DNA from 2 places in the Kitasatospora sp. NBC_00039 genome. Region 2 is predicted to be linked to the other one. Evidence: riboswitches for the same ligand, from Rfam matches in the RefSeq annotation. Region 2 holds a riboswitch; the other holds the start of a gene.
What was found. Region 2 has a riboswitch for glycine ahead of gcvP (aminomethyl-transferring glycine dehydrogenase). Riboswitches for the same ligand answer to the same signal wherever they lie in the genome.

Region 1: it holds a riboswitch for glycine, as region 2 does, so the genes downstream of both, gcvT (glycine cleavage system aminomethyltransferase GcvT) here and gcvP (aminomethyl-transferring glycine dehydrogenase) in region 2, are expected to answer to the same signal.

What each region holds. Positions count from the first base shown of each region.
Region 1 is NZ_CP108289.1:3,297,563-3,307,272, reverse strand. Features, by position in the region: gene OG286_RS14610 (L-serine ammonia-lyase) at 1-896, opposite strand, end outside; gene glyA (serine hydroxymethyltransferase) at 1,042-2,310, opposite strand; gene gcvH (glycine cleavage system protein GcvH) at 2,431-2,808, opposite strand; gene gcvT (glycine cleavage system aminomethyltransferase GcvT) at 2,885-4,006, opposite strand; glycine riboswitch at 4,239-4,345, opposite strand; gene OG286_RS14590 (enhanced serine sensitivity protein SseB) at 4,495-5,298, shown strand; gene OG286_RS14585 (enhanced serine sensitivity protein SseB C-terminal domain-containing protein) at 5,478-6,416, shown strand; gene OG286_RS14580 (ABC transporter permease) at 6,872-7,861, shown strand; gene OG286_RS14575 (ABC transporter substrate-binding protein) at 7,916-9,685, shown strand.
Region 2 is NZ_CP108289.1:1,632,558-1,642,267, forward strand. Features, by position in the region: gene OG286_RS07420 (glutamate--cysteine ligase) at 1-828, opposite strand, end outside; gene OG286_RS07425 (hypothetical protein) at 1,196-1,768, shown strand; gene OG286_RS07430 (DUF5999 family protein) at 2,175-2,366, shown strand; gene gcvP (aminomethyl-transferring glycine dehydrogenase) at 2,486-5,386, opposite strand; glycine riboswitch at 5,627-5,730, opposite strand; partial or broken gene OG286_RS07440 (PRC-barrel domain-containing protein) at 5,954-6,328, shown strand; gene OG286_RS07445 (DUF2382 domain-containing protein) at 6,350-7,315, shown strand; gene OG286_RS07450 (MFS transporter) at 7,508-8,998, shown strand; gene OG286_RS07455 (DNA polymerase IV) at 9,141-9,710, opposite strand, start outside.

The DNA of each region.
Region 1 (9,710 bases), 1.7 Mb from region 2:
TGCAGGACGGCGGGGATGATGCCGGCCGCGCCGTTGGTCGGCGCGGTGACGACGCGGCGGCCGGAGGCGTTCTCCTCGTTGACGGCCATCGCGTAGAGGGTCACCCACTCCATCGCGTTGGCCGGGCCGATGCCCTCGGCGCGCAGGGCACGGGCGCCGGAGGCGGCGCGGCGGCGCACCTTGAGGCCGCCGGGGAGGATGCCCTCGCGGGACATGCCGGCCCGGACGCACTCCTGCATGACCCGCCAGATCTCCAGCAGGCCGGCCCGGATCTCCTCCTCCGTCCGCCAGGCCTTCTCGTTCTCCAGCATCAGGCCGGAGATGGAGAGGCCGGTCTCCCTGCTGAGCCGGAGCAGTTCGTCGCCGGTACGGAAGGGGTACTTCAGCGCGGTGTCGTCGGGCTTGACCCGGTCGGCGCCGATCGCGTCCTCGTCGACGACGAAGCCGCCGCCGACCGAGTAGTACGTCTTCTCCAGCAGCGGGGAGCCGTCGGCGGCGAAGGCCCAGAGGGTCATGCCGTTGGCGTGGTACGGCAGCGAGCGGCGGCGGTGCAGGATCAGCTGGCTGTCGGGGTCGAAGGCGATGGCGTGGCTGCCGAGCAGGTTGAGCCGCTTCTCGGTGGTGATCCGCTCGACGTCCGCGTCGGCCTGGTCGACGTCGACGGTGCGCGGGGAGTTGTTCTCCAGGCCCAGCAGGACGGCCTTGGGGGTGCCGTGGCCGTGGCCGGTGGCGCCCAGCGAGCCGAACAGCTCGGCGCGCACGCTCGCCACGTCCGTCAGCAGGCCCTCGGACTTCAGGCGGCGGGCGAACATCCGGGCGGCGCGCATCGGGCCGACGGTGTGGGAGCTCGACGGGCCGATGCCGATGGAGAAGAGGTCGAAGACGCTGATGGCCACGGAGGACGTCCTTGTCTGGTCTCGTGGAAGGACAAGCAGGCGGGGTGCCGGCACGGAACGGGGCACCGCGCGCACTGTCCAGTGTGCGCGGTGCCCCGGAATCCCAGGTGGCCCGGCGGGGTGAGGCCGGTCACCTACGACTGAACTACAGGTTCGGGTACAGCGGGTACTTGTCGGCGAGGGCGGTGACCCGGGCCTTCAGCGCGGCGGCGACGGTCTCGTCGAAGGCGGGCTTCAGCGCCTCGGCGATGATGTCGGCGACCTCGCGGAAGTCCTCGGCCTGGAAGCCGCGGGTGGCGAGGGCCGGGGTGCCGATCCGCAGGCCGGAGGTGACCATCGGCGGGCGCGGGTCGTTCGGGATGGCGTTGCGGTTGACCGTGATGCCGACCTCGTGGAGGCGGTCCTCGGCCTGCTGGCCGTCGAGCTGGCTGTTGCGCAGGTCGACCAGGACGAGGTGGACGTCGGTGCCGCCGGAGAGTACGGAGGCACCGGCCTCGGCGACGTCGGCCTGGAGCAGGCGCTCGGCGAGGATCCGGGCGCCGTCCAGGGTGCGCTGCTGGCGCTCCTTGAACTCCTCCGAGGCGGCGACCTTGAAGGCGACGGCCTTGCCGGCGATGACGTGCTCCAGCGGGCCGCCCTGCTGGCCGGGGAAGACCGCGGAGTTGATCTTCTTGGCCCACTCGGCCTTGGAGAGGATGACGCCGCCGCGCGGGCCGCCCAGGGTCTTGTGGGTGGTGGTGGTGACCACGTCCGCGTACGGCACCGGGTTGGGGTGCAGGCCCGCGGCGACCAGACCGGCGAAGTGCGCCATGTCGACCATCAGCAGGGCGCCGACCTCGTCGGCGATGCGGCGGAACTCGGCGAAGTCGAGCTGGCGCGGGTAGGCGGACCAGCCGGCGATGATCAGCTTCGGCTGGTGCTCCTTGGCAAGGCGCTCGACCTCGGCCATGTCGACCTGGCCGGTCTTGTCGTCGACGTGGTACGCGGCCACGTTGTAGAGCTTGCCGGAGAAGTTGATCTTCATGCCGTGGGTCAGGTGACCGCCGTGGGCCAGGCTCAGGCCCAGGATGGTGTCACCCGGCTGGATCAGCGCGAACATCGCGGCGGCGTTGGCCTGCGCGCCGGAGTGCGGCTGGACGTTGGCGTGCTCGGCGCCGAACAGGGCCTTGATCCGGTCGATCGCGATCTGCTCGACCACGTCGACGTGCTCGCAGCCGCCGTAGTAGCGGCGGCCGGGGTAGCCCTCGGCGTACTTGTTGGTCAGCACCGAGCCCTGGGCCTCCATGACCGCCACCGGGGCGAAGTTCTCGGAGGCGATCATTTCCAGGGTGGTCTGCTGGCGGTGCAGCTCGGCGTCGACCGCGGCGGCGATCTCGGGGTCGAGCGAGTGCAGGGACTGGTTGAGAACCGTCATGGTGTGGTCTTCCCGGAGAGGAGAGAAGGAGGTGCCGCGCGTGGCGTGCCCTCGGAAGGGTGGCGGCGGGCGACGGGAGGGCGGGGCGGCCGCCGCGCTGCGGCCGCCCCGGCGGGTGGCTCAGGCCGGGTTGGTGAGGGCGTCGTACTCGGCGGCGCTCAGCAGCTCGTCGGTCGACTCGACGCGCACCTTGAACAGCCAGCCACCCTCGAAGGGGGCGCTGTTGACCAGCGAGTTGTCGTCCAGGACGTCCTGGTTGACCTCGGTGATCTCACCGGTCACCGGCGAGTACAGGTCGCTGACCGACTTGGTGGACTCGAGCTCGCCACAGGTCTCACCGGCGGTCACGGTCTCGCCGACCTCGGGCAGCTGCACGTAGACGATGTCACCGAGGGCGTCGGCCGCGTGGGCGGTGATGCCGACCGTGGAGACACCGTCCTCGGCGGCGGTCAGCCACTCGTGCTCCTTGGTGTACTGCAGGTGCTGGGGGTTGCTCATGGCGTCATTCTCCAGGATGGGAAGCGGGTACGACGAAGCGGCCCGGCGGCCGGGCATGCCTCGGGAGGGCGAACGGTCAGCGGGCGCGCTTGTAGAAGGGCAGCGCCACGACCTGGACCGGCTCGTGCTTGCCGCGCACGTCCACGGCGACGGTGGTGCCGGGGGTGGCGTGCGCCGCGTCCACGTAGGCGATCGCGATCGGCTTGCCCAGGGTGGGGGAGGGCGCGCCGGAGGTGATCCGGCCGATCGGGGCGCCGTCGGCGGAGACCACGGTGTACTCGGCGCGCGGCACCCGCTTGCCCTCGGAGACCAGGCCGACGAGCACCCGCGGCGGGTTGGCCTCGGCCTCGGCGGCGGCCTTCTCCAGCGCCTTGCGGCCGACGAACGCGCCCTCGTTGGTGGTCTTGTCGAAGCGGACCACCCGGCCGAGGCCGGCGTCGAACGGGGTCAGGTCGGTGGAGAGCTCGTGCCCGTACAGCGGCATGCCGGCCTCCAGGCGCAGCGTGTCGCGGCAGGACAGGCCGCAGGGGACGAGCCCGCGGTCGGAGCCGGCCTCGGTCAGCGCCTGCCAGATCTGCTCGGCGTCGCCCGGGTTGCAGAAGATCTCGAAGCCGTCCTCGCCGGTGTAGCCGGTGCGGGCGAGCAGCACGTCGCGGCCGGCCACCTGGGCCGGGAGGATCGCGTAGTACTTCAGGCCGGGCAGGTCGGCGTCGGTGGTGGCGGTGAGGATCGCGGTGGCCTCCGGGCCCTGGACGGCGATCAGCGCGTAGGTGTCGCGGTCGTCGGTGACGACGGCGTCGTAGCCCTTGGCGCGGGCGATCAGCTCGTCGAGGACCAGCTGGGCGTTGGAGGCGTTGGCGACGACCAGGAAGGCGTCCTCGCGCAGGCGGTAGACGATCAGGTCGTCCAGGATGCCGCCGTCCTCGGCGCAGATCATGGTGTAGCGGGCGCGCAGGACGCCCAGCGCGGAGACGAAGCCGACCAGCGCGTGGTCCAGCATCTCGCCGGCCTGCGGGCCGGTGATGGTGATCTCGCCCATGTGGGAGAGGTCGAAGAGACCGGCCTTGGTGCGGACGGCGAGGTGCTCCTCGCGCTCGCTGCCGTATCGCAGCGGCATGTCCCAGCCGGCGAAGTCGGTCATGGTCGCGCCGAGGGCGCGGTGCAGCGCGTCGAGCGCGGTGAGGCGGAGGGACGACATGGCCTGGAACTCCTCGGTCTGGGCACTCAGGGGTGCGCACGCCGGACCGGTCCCGCTCGGTGAGGGACCTGGCCTGCGCGCGGGCATGCGGCGGCTGGGTCTCCCCATCTGTCGTCGTACCTGAGAGCTTCACCGCACGCGGGCCCGCAGCTCTTACAGCTAACAGGACAGCATGGCGGCTTGCACCGTGGGTGGGCGCGCGACCGGGCCGTGCGCCGCTTTCCAGATGTGCCTAATCCGTGCGGTAGGGGTGCCTGAGAGATTCCGGGGAGGACTTGCTCCTTCGGCGCCGGCTCGGCCGCCTGTCGGCGGCACTCCGGACTCTCCCGCGCGGGTTCGAGCGGCCGGTATGGAGTTAGGGGGCGGCCCGTGCGAGAACGCGGAGCCGCGCACATCATGGCACGTCCGGCGCCCGTGCGGGAGAGGGGCCCCGGACGGCCCGCTAGGCTGCACGCGTCGACGAGCCAGTGAGGCGGTACAAGGGGCGCATGGGGTACCCGGTGGAGCAGCAGCAGGGGTGGGGCGGCGCGGAGTCGGCGCCGCCCGGCGGTGGATGGCCGGCCAACGAGCTGGAGCAGGTGCTCACCGCCGCGCTCGGCGATCCGGGCGCGACCCCGCGGGTGTTCGAGGTGCTGGCCCGCAGCCGCGTGTGGATCCCGCTGCCGGTCGGCGCCGATCCGCAGGGGCAGGCGCTGGACCTGCCCACCGTCGAGCTGGCCGGCGACCCGTACGTGCCGGTCTTCTCCTCGCAGGAGGTGTTCCTCCAGCAGGCGCCGGGGATGGCGTTCGCCGTCGCGCCGGTCTGGGAGTTCGCCCGCGGGCTGCCGCTGGGCGTGGGCATCGCGGTGAACCCGGAGGCCCCGGTCGGCATCCCGGTGCCGCCGCAGGGCGTGGCCGAGCTGCGGCGCGGGCCGCGCGAGGACCGCTGGGAGGCCGCGGGGGGCCCGGACGCGCCGTCCGGCGGCCGGGTGGCGCTGCGCGAGCCGGTGCCGGGCGAGGACCCGGAGGCCTTCCTGGCCGCCTGCCGGAACGAACTGTCGGCGCTGCCCGGGGTGGTGACCGCGCGGCGGGCGCTGGCCAGTGTCGAGGGCGAGCCCACCGTGATGTTCGTCGGCGTCCAGCTGGACCAGCTGGCCCCGGCCGAGCCGGCCGCCGTGAACGAGGCGCTCGGCCGGGCGCTGGGAACCGCGCCGTTGCCCGGTGGCGTCCACCTCGTGCTGCTCGACCTCGCGGAGGACCCCGTGGTCGAGTGGTTGCTCAACCGGGTCCAGCCGTTCTACACACGGATGTGACCCGCCGCGAAAGCGACGTGCCCCTCCCCGCCCGCCGTCGGGCAGCCCGCCATCGGGCCGGAGGGGCCCACGGCAGGCACGTCGGCGTGGCGGTGGTCGGTGGCGCCCCATAGGGTGCGTGCAGACACCCGTCGGGCCGGCGGCAGGTGAGAGAAGAAGAGGCGCAGCGAGGTGGGCGCATGAGTGCGGGAGCGGTAGCGGGCGGTGCACCGGGGCCCTGGGGCCAGGCACCCGCCGGGCGCCCCGGCGCGGATCCGAGAGCGCTGGAGCACGCGCTGCGCGAGGTCGCGCCGGAACGCTGGGAGGCGTACGAGGCGCTGCTGCACGCCCTGGCCGAGGGCCAGGTGCTGATGCTGCTCTGGCACGGGACGCCGGGCAGCCCGGATGCCCAGTACGGGAACATGGAGATCAGCGGCCACGGCTACGCGCCGGCGGTCACCTCGCCCGAGCAGCTTGCGGCGTCCGGCTGGGCGCGGGCGCACGAGGTGATCTCGGGGCGCGAGATCGCCGCCTCGCTGTACCGGACGCGCTGGGGCCTCTGGCTGAATCCGCACGCCCCCGGCGGCGGGGTCGGCGTGCCCTGGGCGGACCTCCGGCGGATCGCGGCCGGCCTGGACCGGCTGCCGGCCGGGCCGCTGAAGCTGAGTGAACCGCAGGTGCCGGCCCAGCAGTTCTTCGCGCTGCTGGAGCGCCAGGCGGGCGAGGTGCGGGCGGTCAAGGCGTTGCGCCGGGCCTGGGTGCAGCCCTCCGTGGGCGAACCGTACCTGGCCATCGGTCTTGAGCTGTACGAGAGTTCGCCGCCCACCGTGGAGGCCGTCCGGGCGCTGATGCAGCGGGCGATCGCGGTCGCACCGGAGGGGCTGGCCGTCTCCACGGTGGCGATGGGGGACGAGTACGACCCCGTGGCGCTCTGGATGCGGGCCAACGCCCGGCCGTTCTACGACCGCGAGGCGGGCGGCCAGGGCCGGCCGCCGACCGGGCCCTACCCGCCGGTGCCTCCGCCGCCGTACGCCTCGCAGGCGGGGCCGGGGTACGGCTACGGCACCCAGCCGCCCGGCCCGGGCTGGCAGGGCCAGCCGCCACCGCAGCAGCCGTGGCCCGGCTACCCCACCCGCTGACGCGGTAAACGCCGATCAACGAAACCGGTCTGACGATCCGTCGGACCGGTTTCGGTGTTTTCCGGACGAACTTCCCGTTCGCGCTGGCAGGCATCTTGACATGACTGTTACAGCTGTGTGAAGACCGATATGCCGAAGATCGGGAGACGCATGTCCGCAGATCACAGTTGGGCATCTGTCGGTTGTCAGGGCTGGCGCAAGCCAGTTCGGATGGCAGAGAGTTCTGCAAACGCACCGCGCGTGGTTGGCGCCTCACAAAGGCGAACGCGCAGGCGGACAGCTTGATCCACGCGATGCCCATCCCGCGCGGCAGCAGTACCCGAGCACGCAGTACCGCACGTCGTACCGCTGCGAACACCGCCCTGTACCTCCGCACGTCCGCACCAGCCGTACCGCCGATCCCGGCGACCGGCACCCGTGGGCCGGCCACCGTCGGCGAGGGGACCGAACTGACCATGACCGCACCCATCAAGACCGCCGGGAACACTCCGGAGGCAGACGCCGCCGCGAGCCCGGCCAAGAAGATCGAGGGCCGCTCGCTCGGCCAGATCGCCTGGACCCGCTTCAAGCGGGACAAGGCCGCCGTCGCCGGCGGCGTCGTGGTGATCCTGCTCATCCTGCTCGCTGTGCTGGCCAAGCCGATCGAGTCGGTCTTCGGCCTGGACCCCGACGCGCTCAACCAGGACCTCCTGGACGCCAACCTCGGCGGCCTGCCGTTCGGGGACTGGGGCGGCATGAGCGCGGACCACCCGCTCGGCGTGGACCCGCTCCAGGGCCGTGACCTGCTCGCCCGCGTCATCGAGGGCTCCTGGGTCTCGCTGCTCGTCGCCTTCGGGGCGACCCTGCTCTCCAACACCATCGGCACCGTGCTCGGCGTGATGGCCGGTTACTACGGCGGCTGGGTCGACAACCTGATCAGCCGGGTGATGGACGTCTTCCTCGCCTTCCCGCTGCTGCTCTTCGCCATCGCGATCTCCGCCTCGCTCCAGGGCGGCGCGTTCGGCCTGCACGGCCTCCCGCTGCACATCATCGTGCTGATCTTCGTGATCGGCTTCTTCAACTGGCCCTACATGGGCCGGATCGTGCGCGGCCAGACCCTCTCGCTGCGTGAGCGCGAGTTCGTCTACGCCGCCCGCAGCCTGGGCGCCCGCGGGCCGTTCATCCTGTTCAAGGAGCTGCTGCCCAACCTGGTCGGTCCGATCCTGGTCTACTCGACCCTGCTGATCCCGACCAACATCCTCTTCGAGGCGGGCCTCAGCTTCCTCGGTGTCGGCATCCAGGCCCCGCAGGCCTCCTGGGGCGGGATGCTCAACGACGCGATCAAGTACTACCAGGTGGACCCCCAGTACATGGTGGTCCCCGGTATGGCGATCTTCCTCACGGTGCTCGCCTTCAACCTGCTCGGCGACGGGCTGCGTGACGCCCTCGATCCCAAGAGCAACTGACCTCCGGTCAGGACCCTCCGATCCGCCACCACTCCTCAAGGGGTTGATCCCACCATGCGTAGGTCCCGTACCGTCGCGCTGACCGCAGTGGCCGCCGCCGCTGTCCTGGTCGTCACCGGATGTTCCTCCGGTTCCTCCAAGAGCGGGGACAGCAACTCGTCCTCCGCCGCCTCCGGCGGCGGCGCCGACGCGGCCACCAAGGGGGTCGTCAACGCCTCGGACAAGAAGGGCGGGACGGTCACCTACGAGATGAAGGGCACCCCGGACTCCCTGGACCCGGGCAACACGTACTACGCCTACATCTACAACTTCTCGCGCCTGTACGGGCGTCCGCTGACCACCTTCGCGCCTGGCCCCGGTGACGAGGGCAACAAGCTCGTCCCGGACCTCGCCGAGTCCATGGGCCAGCCCAGCGCGGACGGCCTGACCTGGACGTACAAGCTGCGCGCCGGCCTGAAGTACGAGGACGGCAGCGCGATCACGTCCAAGGACGTCAAGTACGCGGTGGAGCGCTCCAACTTCGCGCCGGACGTGTTCTCCAACGGCCCGACGTACTTCAAGGAGCTGCTGGTCGACAACCCGACCCCGTACGAGGGCCCCTACAAGGACCCGTCGGGTGACCTGAAGTCGATCGAGACGCCGGACGACCAGACCGTCGTCTTCCACCTGAAGCACGCCTTCGCGGACTTCGACTACCTGGTCTCCGCCCCGCAGACCGTCCCCGTCCCGAAGGACAAGGACAAGGGCGCCGACTACGTCAAGCACCCGCTCGCCTCGGGCTCCTACAAGTTCGAGTCCTACGAGGACGGCAAGCAGCTCACGCTGGTGCCGAACACCAGCTGGGACCAGGGCAGCGACACGATCCGCAAGCAGCTCGCGGACAAGATCGTGCTCAAGATGAACATCGAGCAGTCCACCATCGACAAGGACCTGCTGGCCGGCAACGCCCAGGTGGACCTCGTCGGCGGCGGCGTCGACCCGCAGACCCAGGCGCAGATCCTGCAGAACCCGAAGCTCAAGGCCAAGACCGACAACGCGTACGGCGGCCGCCTGGTCTACACCGCGATCGACAGCCACGTCGCGCCGTTCGACAACGTCGACTGCCGCAAGGCCGTCCAGTACGCGATCGACAAGGTCTCGGTGCAGACCGCGATCGGCGGCCCGATCCGCGGCCAGATCGCCAACTCGGTGCTCCCGGCGGACATCCCGGGCCACCAGGACATCAACCTGTACGAGACCAAGGACAACAAGGGCGACGAGGCCAAGGCCAAGGAGGCCCTCAAGGCCTGCGGCAAGCCGGACGGCTTCTCCACCGTGCTCAGCGCCCGCACCGAGCGCGCCACCGAGATCGCCGCCGCGACCTCGATCCAGGCCGCGCTGAAGAAGGTCGGCATCAACGCCGAGATCCAGCAGTTCCCGCAGGGCAAGTACCTCTCCGACAACGTCGGCGTGCCGGCGAAGAACAAGGAGAAGAACATCGGCCTGATGATGATGCAGTGGGGTGCCGACTGGCCGACCGGCTACGGCTTCCTGCAGCAGATCGTCGACGGCCGCGCCATCAAGGAGGCCGGCAACAACAACCTGGCCTCGCTGAACGACCCCGCGATCAACAAGCTGATCGACGACGCCGCGGTCAACACCGACAAGGCGGCCCGCGAGAAGATCTACGCGGAGATCGACAAGAAGGTCATGGAGAGCGCGGTCTACGTCCCGCTGACCTACTTCAAGGTGTTCCTGTACCGCTCGGACACCGCCACCAACGTCGTCTCCACCTCGGCCTTCTCGGGTGAGTACGACTACCTGAACATCGGTACGACCAAGTAAGAGCCTGGCTCCGCATCCCTGAAGG
Region 2 (9,710 bases):
GTTCTCCTCGAAGAGGTCGTACGCCGAGTCCACCCACCGCTCGCCGAACCACGTGATCGGGCGCACGCCCTGGGCCTTGAGCTCCGCCGAACGGGTGTCGCACGCCTGCTGGAAGAGCACCGGCCTGGTCTCCCGCCAGAGCTCGCGCCCGAACAGGAACGGCGAGTTGGCGCCGAGTGCGAGCTGCGGGCCGCAGATCGCCTGGGCGGCGTTCCAGACCGAGGAGAACCGCTCGGGGGTGACCTGCAGATGCAGCTGCAACGAGGTCGCGGCGGCCTCGGCGACCATGGTGATCGACTCCAGCTGGAGGCGTTCGACGCCCTCGATGTCCAGCGTGATGTCCTCGCCGCGGGCGGCCAGGATCTGGTCGCTGAGCAGGCTGTACCGCTGGTTGTGGGACATCGCGTCCAGCCCGGTGTGGTCGTGCTCCAGGGTCGGCAGGATGCCCACCATGACGATCCGCGCACCGGCCTCGGCGGCCCTGCGGTCGGCGTAGCGCAGCCCGGTGTCGATCTCCTCGCGCAGCTCCTCGAACACGTGGCCGCAGAGCCGGTGCGGGGTGATGTTGACCTCGATGTTGAACTGCCCCAGCTCGGTCTGGAAGTCACTGGAGCCGATCGCGCTGAGCACCTGGGCGTTGCGCATCACCGGTAGGCCCTGCTCGTCGGCGAGGTTGAGCTCGATCTCCAGGCCCATCACCGCCCGGGGCCGGTCGAAGCGGTCCTCGCGCAGCATCCGCCCGAGCGCGTCGAGGCAGGACTGGAGCTTGCGGCGGTACAGCTGCCGGTCCGACAGGTCCGCGCGCGTCGCCACGACCTTCTCGCCCATGATCCCCTCCTCCTGAGCCGCCCGGCCGAGCGACCGTGCATGCATCATGCCCACCTCGAAGATCGATACCCGATTGCTTCGAACGGCTTGCAATGCAAGGAAACTGACGGCCTTTCAGCACATCCGCCGACTTGCCCGGCGCCACCGCCTGTGATAAACAGGTCACCCTGCGCACCTGTTCGATAGAATTCGCACTGCGCCCAGGCCGGCCCGCTGCCGCTCCGAAACCCTCGTCGACGGCGGCGGCCGCACCCGCACCGCGATCATGCACAACCGGACATGGCCAGGTCCCGTCACCGACGACACACCGCGCCATGCCGGTATGCCGCACTCGCACGCCGATCTCGCACGGAGAGGCGACCCCGCCATGACTCTGCAGACCCCCCAGCCCCCGCCCAGTGCCCTGCGCGCCGTCCTCGCCGCGCTCGACTCGGAGGACGCGCTGCGCCAGCCCGCCGCCGCAGCGCTGCGTCATCCGACCGGACCGCTGCTCCCCGCGCACCCGCTCGCGGTCCACGTCCTGGACGGGCCGCGCCCCGAGCTCACCGCCGCCCGGCGGACGGGCTGGCGCTTCCTGATCAAGGACGGCACCGAGGTGGCCGCCGCGGCCGAGGTGGTGCAGGGCGTCGAGGGCCACACCTTCTCCCACTTCACCGCCGGGCCCTACCTGGACTCGACCGTCCGGGCGCTGCGCCAGGCCTGGCAGCTCACCCAGACGTCACGAGCCCGCCGGCAGCCCCGGCTGCTGACCTTCCCGGGCCAGTACGCGACGGCGCTCTGGCTGCACAGTCCGGACGCCGACCCGGGGGCGGACCTTCTGATCCCGCTGGCACCGGCCCCGCTCGGGGTCACCGCGCACCGCGCCTACCCGGCCGCCGACCTGCTGCCGGTGCTGGCCCGGGCGCCGCTGGGCCGGGCGCTGCTGCTCGGCTCGTCCTGAGCCCTCCCCCGCCGGCCGGCTCCCCTCGCCGGCCGCTCCCTCACCGATCGCCCCGCCGGCGCGCTCCGCGCCGGCACCGATCTGCCAGCCCCACCCGGACGGGCCATCGGGCATGGCCCTGAAAGGCCAGCCGCCTGATGGCCCGTCCGGGGGCTTTTCCGAGCCGCAGCCGCCTGAACGGGTGATCTCTGCCCTCGGGTTGTGGCGCATGTCACCAAATTGCTGCGCGATCGTCCCGGGATGCCGACACTGGGAACCAGCGTGGAAGGACCACCTGTCCTACCCACTTGAGCGCCGGTCTACACCTGTCCGGCGCCGGACAGGATCCGACTACCGCGGCGGCTCCCGACGGGCATCCGACGGCGCCGCACCACGGGGAGGATCGCAGAGCGAAGCGAGGGTACGTATGTGCCAGCACCGTCCTGAATGCCCGACGGCCGAGTCCGAGGACCGCGAGGCGGCCGTACCGGTGGCCTGCCACCCGGAGCAGGGTTGGAGCCTGCTCTGCAACGGCGTCCTGCTCTTCGAGGACACCGGCGAACTGCTGCCCGACGGCCGGGTGATCGCCCCGCGCCGCCCGGTCGCCCACGCGGCCTGACCCGCAGGCGGGGGCAGCCGCCGACAGACGTCGAGGAACGGGCAGGGCCCCGGTGATGGAGCACCTCCCAGCCGAAGGCTGGGAGAGCTCCGCCGGGGCCCTGCCGTAGCTCGGCTCGCTCAGTTGCCGTACTCGTCCAGCGGCGGGCAGGAGCAGACCAGGTTGCGGTCGCCGTACGCGCCGTCGATGCGGCTGACCGGGGGCCAGTACTTGTCCGCCGGGTTCACACCCGCCGGGAAGACCGCCTCCTGCCGCGAGTAGCCGTGCGCCCAGTCGCCGGCCAGCGTGGCGGCGGTGTGCGGGGCGTTGCGCAGCGGGTTGTCCTCGGCCGTCCACTCGCCCGAGCCGACCTTGTCGACCTCGGCGCGGATCTCGATCATCGCGTCGCAGAACCGGTCGATCTCGTGCAGGTCCTCGGACTCGGTCGGCTCGATCATCAGGGTGCCGGCCACCGGGAAGGACATCGTCGGCGCGTGGAACCCGTAGTCGATCAGGCGCTTGGCGATGTCGTCCACCGTCACGCCCGTCTCCTTGGTGAGCGGGCGCAGGTCGATGATGCACTCGTGGGCGACCAGGCCGCCGGGGCCGGTGTAGAGCACCGGGAAGTGCGGGGCCAGGCGCTTGGCGATGTAGTTGGCGTTCAGGACCGCCACCTGGGTGGCGCGCTTGAGGCCCTCGCCGCCCATCAGCCGGACGTACGCCCAGGAGATCGGCAGGATGGCCGCCGAGCCCCACGGCGCGGCCGAGATCGGGCCGACGCCGGTGGCCGGGCCGGCCTCCGCCTGGAGCGGGTGGTTGGGCAGGTACGGCGCGAGGTGCGCGCGGACCGCGACCGGGCCGACGCCCGGGCCGCCGCCGCCGTGCGGGATGCAGAAGGTCTTGTGCAGGTTCAGGTGCGAGACGTCCGCGCCGAACTTGCCCGGCTTGGCCAGGCCGACCAGGGCGTTCAGGTTGGCGCCGTCCACGTACACCTGGCCGCCGGCCTCGTGCACGGCCGCGCAGATGTCGGTGATCTCGGTCTCGTACACGCCGTGGGTGGACGGGTAGGTGACCATCAGCACGGCGAGCTGGTCGCGGTGCTGCTCGATCTTGGCCTTCAGGTCGTCCACGTCGACGTCGCCGTCGACCAGGGTCTTCACCACGACCACGCGCATGCCGGCCATCACGGCGGAGGCCGCGTTGGTGCCGTGCGCGGAGGACGGGATCAGGCAGACGTCACGCTGGGTGTCGCCGTTGGCGTGGTGGTACGCACGGACGGCCAGCAGGCCGGCCAGCTCGCCCTGGGAGCCGGCGTTCGGCTGGATCGAGACGGCGTCGTACCCGGTCACCTCGACCAGCTGCTGCTCCAGCTGGCGGATCAGGGTCAGGAAGCCCTGCGCCTGCTCGATCGGCGCGAACGGGTGCAGCTGGCCGAACTCGGGCCAGGTCACCGGCTCCATCTCGGTGGTCGCGTTGAGCTTCATGGTGCAGGAGCCCAGCGGGATCATGCCGCGGTCCAGCGCGTAGTCGCGGTCCGACAGGCGGCGCAGGTAGCGCAGCATGGCGGTCTCGGAGCGGTGGCTGTGGAAGACCGGGTGGGTCAGGTACTCGTCCTCGCGCAGCAGCGCGGCCGGCAGCGCGTCAGCGCTCTCGGCGGCCTCCACGCCCTCGACGCCGAACGCGGCCCAGACGCCCGCCAGGTGCTCGCGGGTGGTGGTCTCGTCGGTGGAGACCGAGATCCGGTCCTCGCCGTCCTGGTGGACGTTGATGCCGTGGGCGCGCGCGGCCTCGGCGATCGCGGCGGCGCGGCCGGGGACGACGGCGGTGACGGTGTCGAAGAACTCGCCGTGGAGCAGCTCGACGCCGCCGGCCCGCAGGCCCTCGGCGAGGGCGGCGGCGTAGCGGTGGGTGCGGCGGGCGATGTCGGCCAGGCCGTCCGGACCGTGGTAGACGGCGTACATCGAGGCCATCACGGCGAGCAGCACCTGGGCGGTGCAGATATTGCTGGTGGCCTTCTCGCGGCGGATGTGCTGCTCGCGGGTCTGCAGCGCCAGGCGGTAGGCGCGGGTGCCGTCGGCGTCGACGGAGACGCCGACCAGGCGGCCGGGCAGCGAGCGGGCGTACTCGGCACGCACCGAGAGGTAGCCGGCGTGCGGGCCGCCGAAGCCCATCGGCACACCGAAGCGCTGCGAGGTACCGCAGGCGATGTCGGCGCCGAGCGAGCCCGGGGACTTCAGCAGGGTGAGCGCCAGCAGGTCGGCGGCGACGGCGACGATCGCGCCGAGGCCGTGGGCCTGCTCGATGACGGGGGCGAGGTCGCGGACCACACCGGTGGCGCCCGGGTACTGCAGCAGCACACCGAAGACGCCGCGCTCGGCGATCTCGGCGGGGATGCCCGCGGAGAGGTCGGCGACGACGACCTCGACACCGGTCGGCTCGGCGCGGGTCTCGATCACCGCGATGGTCTGCGGCAGGGTCTCGGCGTCGACCAGGAAGACACCGCCCTTGACCTTGGTGACGCGGCGGGCCAGCGCCATCGCCTCGGCGGCCGCGGTGCCCTCGTCCAGCAGCGAGGAGCCGGAGGTGGGCAGGCCGGTCAGGTCGGAGACCAGGGTCTGGAAGTTGAGCAGCGCCTCCAGGCGGCCCTGCGAGATCTCCGGCTGGTACGGCGTGTACGCGGTGTACCAGGCCGGGTTCTCCAGGACGTTGCGCAGGATCACCGGCGGGGTGAAGGTGCCGTAGTAGCCCAGGCCGATCATCGGCTGGAGCACCTGGTTGCGTCCTGCCAGCTCGCGCAGCTCGGCGAGGACCTGCGCCTCGCTGCGGCCGGCGGGCAGGTCCAGGCCGGTGATGGAGCGGATCGCCTCGGGCACGGCGGTGGCGGCGAGCTCGTCCAGCGAGCCGTAGCCGACCTGGGCCAGCATCTTCTCCTGCGCAGCGGCGTCGGGGCCGATGTGGCGGTTCTCGAAGGGACTGGCCAGCTCAAGCTCGGTGAGGGTCGGGGCGCCGGTGGGGCGTCCCTCGTTCGGCTGGGCGTTCATGGTGGTCGAGGCCTCCTGGTCACGGACCGGCGGGGGTACGCACGCCGTACGGCTCCACCGCTGTGGACAACAGCGGAAGGGCCTGGGCGGGCGGACCCAACAGGCCTCCCCCTCTGTCATCGGGACCTGAGAGCTTCGCCCGCGCGGCACGCCGTGGGCGCGCCGCCGGCTTGCACCGTCGGTGAGGGTGGTGGCCACCGGCTCCCTCGCCGGCAGTCCTGCCCTGCTTTCCAGAGTGACCTATCCCACACGGTACGGATGCCTGAGAGATTCCGGGGAGGAGTTGCTCCTTCGGCGCCCCGACCAGTGGTTTTCGCTGTCGGGGACTCTCCCGAGCGGGCTCGGCGGTCGCGCCCAGGGTACCAGCGGGAGGCCCTTCGATCACGGGTGCGTCGGGTCGATCCCGGGGCGGCCCCGTGACCCGGACGGCGCAGCACCGGGCCCGTCCGGCCCCGCCCCGGTCGCGGGCGTCCGGTTCATGGCTTTTGGTGTGAAGTGGCGGATGGAACGGGCGGGCCGGCCGTCGGCCTGCGGGAGTTCCGCAGGCGCAGCGCACTGGAGGAAAGAGTGCAGACCGATATCGACCCCCGGGACCTCATCGGCCACAAGGCGGTCGACCGCAACGGAGACAAGATCGGGACGGTCGACGAGGTGTACCTGGACGACGCCACCGGACAGCCCGAATGGGCGGCCGTCCGGACCGGCATCTTCGGCCGGGACGCCTTCGTCCCCCTGACCACGAGCGAGTTCTCCGGCGACGAGCTGCGGGTGCCGTACGACAAGTCACTGGTGAAGGAGTCGCCGGACTTCGGCGTCGGCCAGCACCTGTCGCCGGCCCAGGAGCTCCAGCTGTACCGCTACTACGGGCTGGACACCCCGATGGACGGCCGCCCGTCGGCGGGCGACGGCTCCGGCTCCGATCCGGCCGACCACGACTTCGGCTCCGTCCCGGCGGCGGCCCCGATGGCGGCCGCCGGCACCGTGGCGGCCGCCGGCACCGTGGCGGCCGCGGCCACGCACACGGCGCCGGCGCCCGCGGACACCCCGGCGGCCCCGAACGCAGGACCGGCCGCGCCCGTCGCGAAGCCGCTCGCCTTCCACTCGGCCGACACCCCGGCCGCCTCCCCCCGCACCACCCCGGCAGCCGACCTCGGCAAGCCGTCCGAACCCGCCACGGAGGCCAACGTGCGGACCCTCAGCACCTCCGCACCCGCCGCCCCCACGGCGCCGGTCACCCCCGAGTCGCGCCCCCAGGCCGCGCCGGCCACCACCGGCCCGGTCGCCCCTGCCGCCCCGGCCGTCTCCACGTCCACCCCGGCCACGTCCACGTCCACCCCGGCCGCCCCTGCCGCCCCGGCCACGTCCACGTCCACCCCGGCCACGCCCACGTCCACCCCGGCCTCCTCCACGTCCACCCCGGCCGCCTCCACATCCGCGCCGGCCTCGTCCGCGCCCAGCGGCCCGGTGGAGATCACCTGCCGCGAGGAGCGCCTGGACATCACCACCGAGTGGCACGTCCTCGGCACAGCGAAGCTGCGCAAGTACGTGACCAGCGAGCCGGTCGAGCGCCGCGTCCCGGTGGTCCGCGAGCGCGTGCGGGTGGAGCGGATGCCGGTCGGCGAGGCGGAGCGGGCCTCGCTGAGCGAGAAGGACATCGCCGAGGCGGTGGAGGAGGTCACGCTGCGCGAGGAGCACCCGGTGGTCCGCAAGTACCTGGCCCCGATCGAGCGGGTGCGCCTGGTGGTCGAGCGGTACACCGCCGAGGAGGTGATCCGCGACGAGCTGCGCCGCGAGCACGTCGAGGTCCACGACAACACCGCCTCGACCCCGACCCCGACCCCGGCCCCCGCAACGCCGCCCGCCTACGCCCACACCCCCGCATCGGCCGACGAGCCGTCCCGCCCGGCCCCCCTCAGGCCTCTCGCCTGACAGAGCAGCTCACCGAGGACCCCGGGCCCGCCCACGGCCCGGGGCCCTTCGTGTTTTCCACCCCGCGACCCCGGCCTTCGGGGCCGCGGTCCTTCGACTTTGCCAAAGCTTCACCAATCGATATTTGACACACTGAAGTATCTCCCTGCATGGTTATTTCAGTTCATTCACTATGTACGGGAGGAAGCAACCGTGAGTGAGGCACCACAGCCCACCACCGCGGCCGAGAAGCAGAGCAGCGCCCGGGTCCTGCCGGCCCTCATCCTGGCGATGCTGTCGTTCAGCGTGGTGCAGACCGCGGTCGTCCCGATCCTGCCCTCGCTGGCCAAGGAGCTCAGCGTCTCCGGCTCCAACATCACCTGGCTGATGACGGCCAACCTGCTCTCCGCCGCCGTGCTGACCCCCCTGCTGGGCCGCTTCGGCGACCTGCGCGGCCGCAAGCCGATGCTGCTGATCTCGCTGACCGGCCTGGTGGCCGGCTCCGCGCTGGCGGTCAGCACCCACTCCTTCACCTGGCTGGTCGTCGCCCGTGTCCTGCAGGGCGCCGGCGGTGGCGTGCTGCCGCTGGCAATCAGCATCGTCCGCGACGAGCTGCCGAAGCAGAAGGTGACCGGCGGCGTCGCCGCCATCAGCGCCTCGATGGGCGTCGGCTCCGGCCTCGGCCTGGTGGCGACCGGTCTCCTGCTGGAGCACTGGAGCTACAAGTCGATCTTCTGGATGGGCCTGGTCTTCGGCCTGATCGCGGTCGCCCTGGTCGCCCTGCGCGTTCCCAGCGACCCGGTCACCGACAAGGACGGCGGCGCCGACCCGCTCGGTGCCATCACCCTGGCCGGCTGGCTCTCCGCCCTGCTGGTCGCGGTCAGCCAGGGCAACAACTGGGGCTGGACCTCGACCAAGACCCTCGGCCTGTTCGCCGTCGCCGCCGTGGTCGCCCTGATCTGGGGCGTCATCGAGGTCAAGGTGAAGCACCCGCTGGTGGACATGAAGATGATGTCCCGCCCGGCCGTCGCCTTCACCAACCTGGCCGGCCTGCTGATCGGCTTCGGCATGTACGGCTCGTTCATGGTGATCAGCAACTTCGCCCAGACCCCGGAGAAGTTCACGCACTACGGCTTCACCGCCACCGTGCTGCACGCCGGCGTCATGCTGCTGCCGTCCGCCATCGGCTCGATGGTCGCCGCCCCGCTGGGCGCCCTGCTCATCGCCCGCCGCGGCCCGCGCCTGCCGCTGGTCCTCGGTGGCGTGCTCGGCGCGATCGCGATGGCCTACCTGGCCGCGCGCCACAGCCACGAGGCCGACATCTACACCGCTTCGGCGATCTTCGGTCTGGGCATCGGCCTCGCCTTCTCGGCGATGCCCGCCTACATCAACGGCGCCGTCCCGGTCGAGCAGAGCGGCATCGCCAACGGCATGAACGCCGTGCTGCGTACCGTCGGTGGCGCGATCGGCACCGCCGTGATGGCCGCCATCCTGACCGGCGACACCATGAAGCTGCCGATCCCGGTCTCGCTGCCCACCCTGGACGCCTACAAGCACGCGTTCTGGACCGCCGCAGTGGTCTGCGCGATCGCCGGCGCCGTCCCGTTCCTGATCCGCTCCGTCAAGCCGGCCGCCACCGTCGCCGCCGGCAACGAGGTCGCGGACCTGAACTCCAGCCCCGCGCTGGCCAAGACCGACGCCTGACGAGGCGTCCACCCCCCGCGCCCAGGGACAGGGCGCGGGGGACCGGTCCCCGAACGGTCGACGAGGGCATCGCGACCATCCGAGGCCGGCACTTCACACGGCCCCACCCGGTTCCCCTGCCGGGTGGGGCCGTTTCGTGCGCTCAGCCCTCCCCCGGGCCCCCGTCTGCGCCCCCGCCCTCGCGGCCCCGCAACGGCAGCGGACGCGCGGGTTCGAGCGCCGGGTCGTCCACCGCGAAGGTCCGCACCCGGCCCGGCCCGCTCCACGGCGTCTCGAACCGCACCGTCACCCGCCCGACCCCGCTGCCCTGCACCCACCCGGGCCCGAACTCGCCGTGCCGCACGTCCTGCCCCGGCATCCAGTGCCGCACCGCGGGCCCGGCCGGCTCCGGCTCGTCCTCCTCCTCGCCCTCCACCACCTCGTGCTCGGCGGCCTCCTCCCGGACGGCCTGCGCGAACAGGTCCTCCTGGGTGTAGTCGGCAAGCTGCGAGACCCCGACGCCGAGCAGCCGCACCCCGCCGGTGATGTCCACCTGCGAGGCCAGCCGCCGGGCCGTCTCGGTGATCACCGCCTCGTCGTCCGTCGGGCCGCGCAGCGTCTCCGAACGGGTCAGCGTGGAGAAGTCGAACCGCCGCACCTTCAACACCACCGTCCGCCCCGACCGGCCGGCTGCGCGGAGCCGCCGCACGCACCGCGCGGCCAGGACATCGAC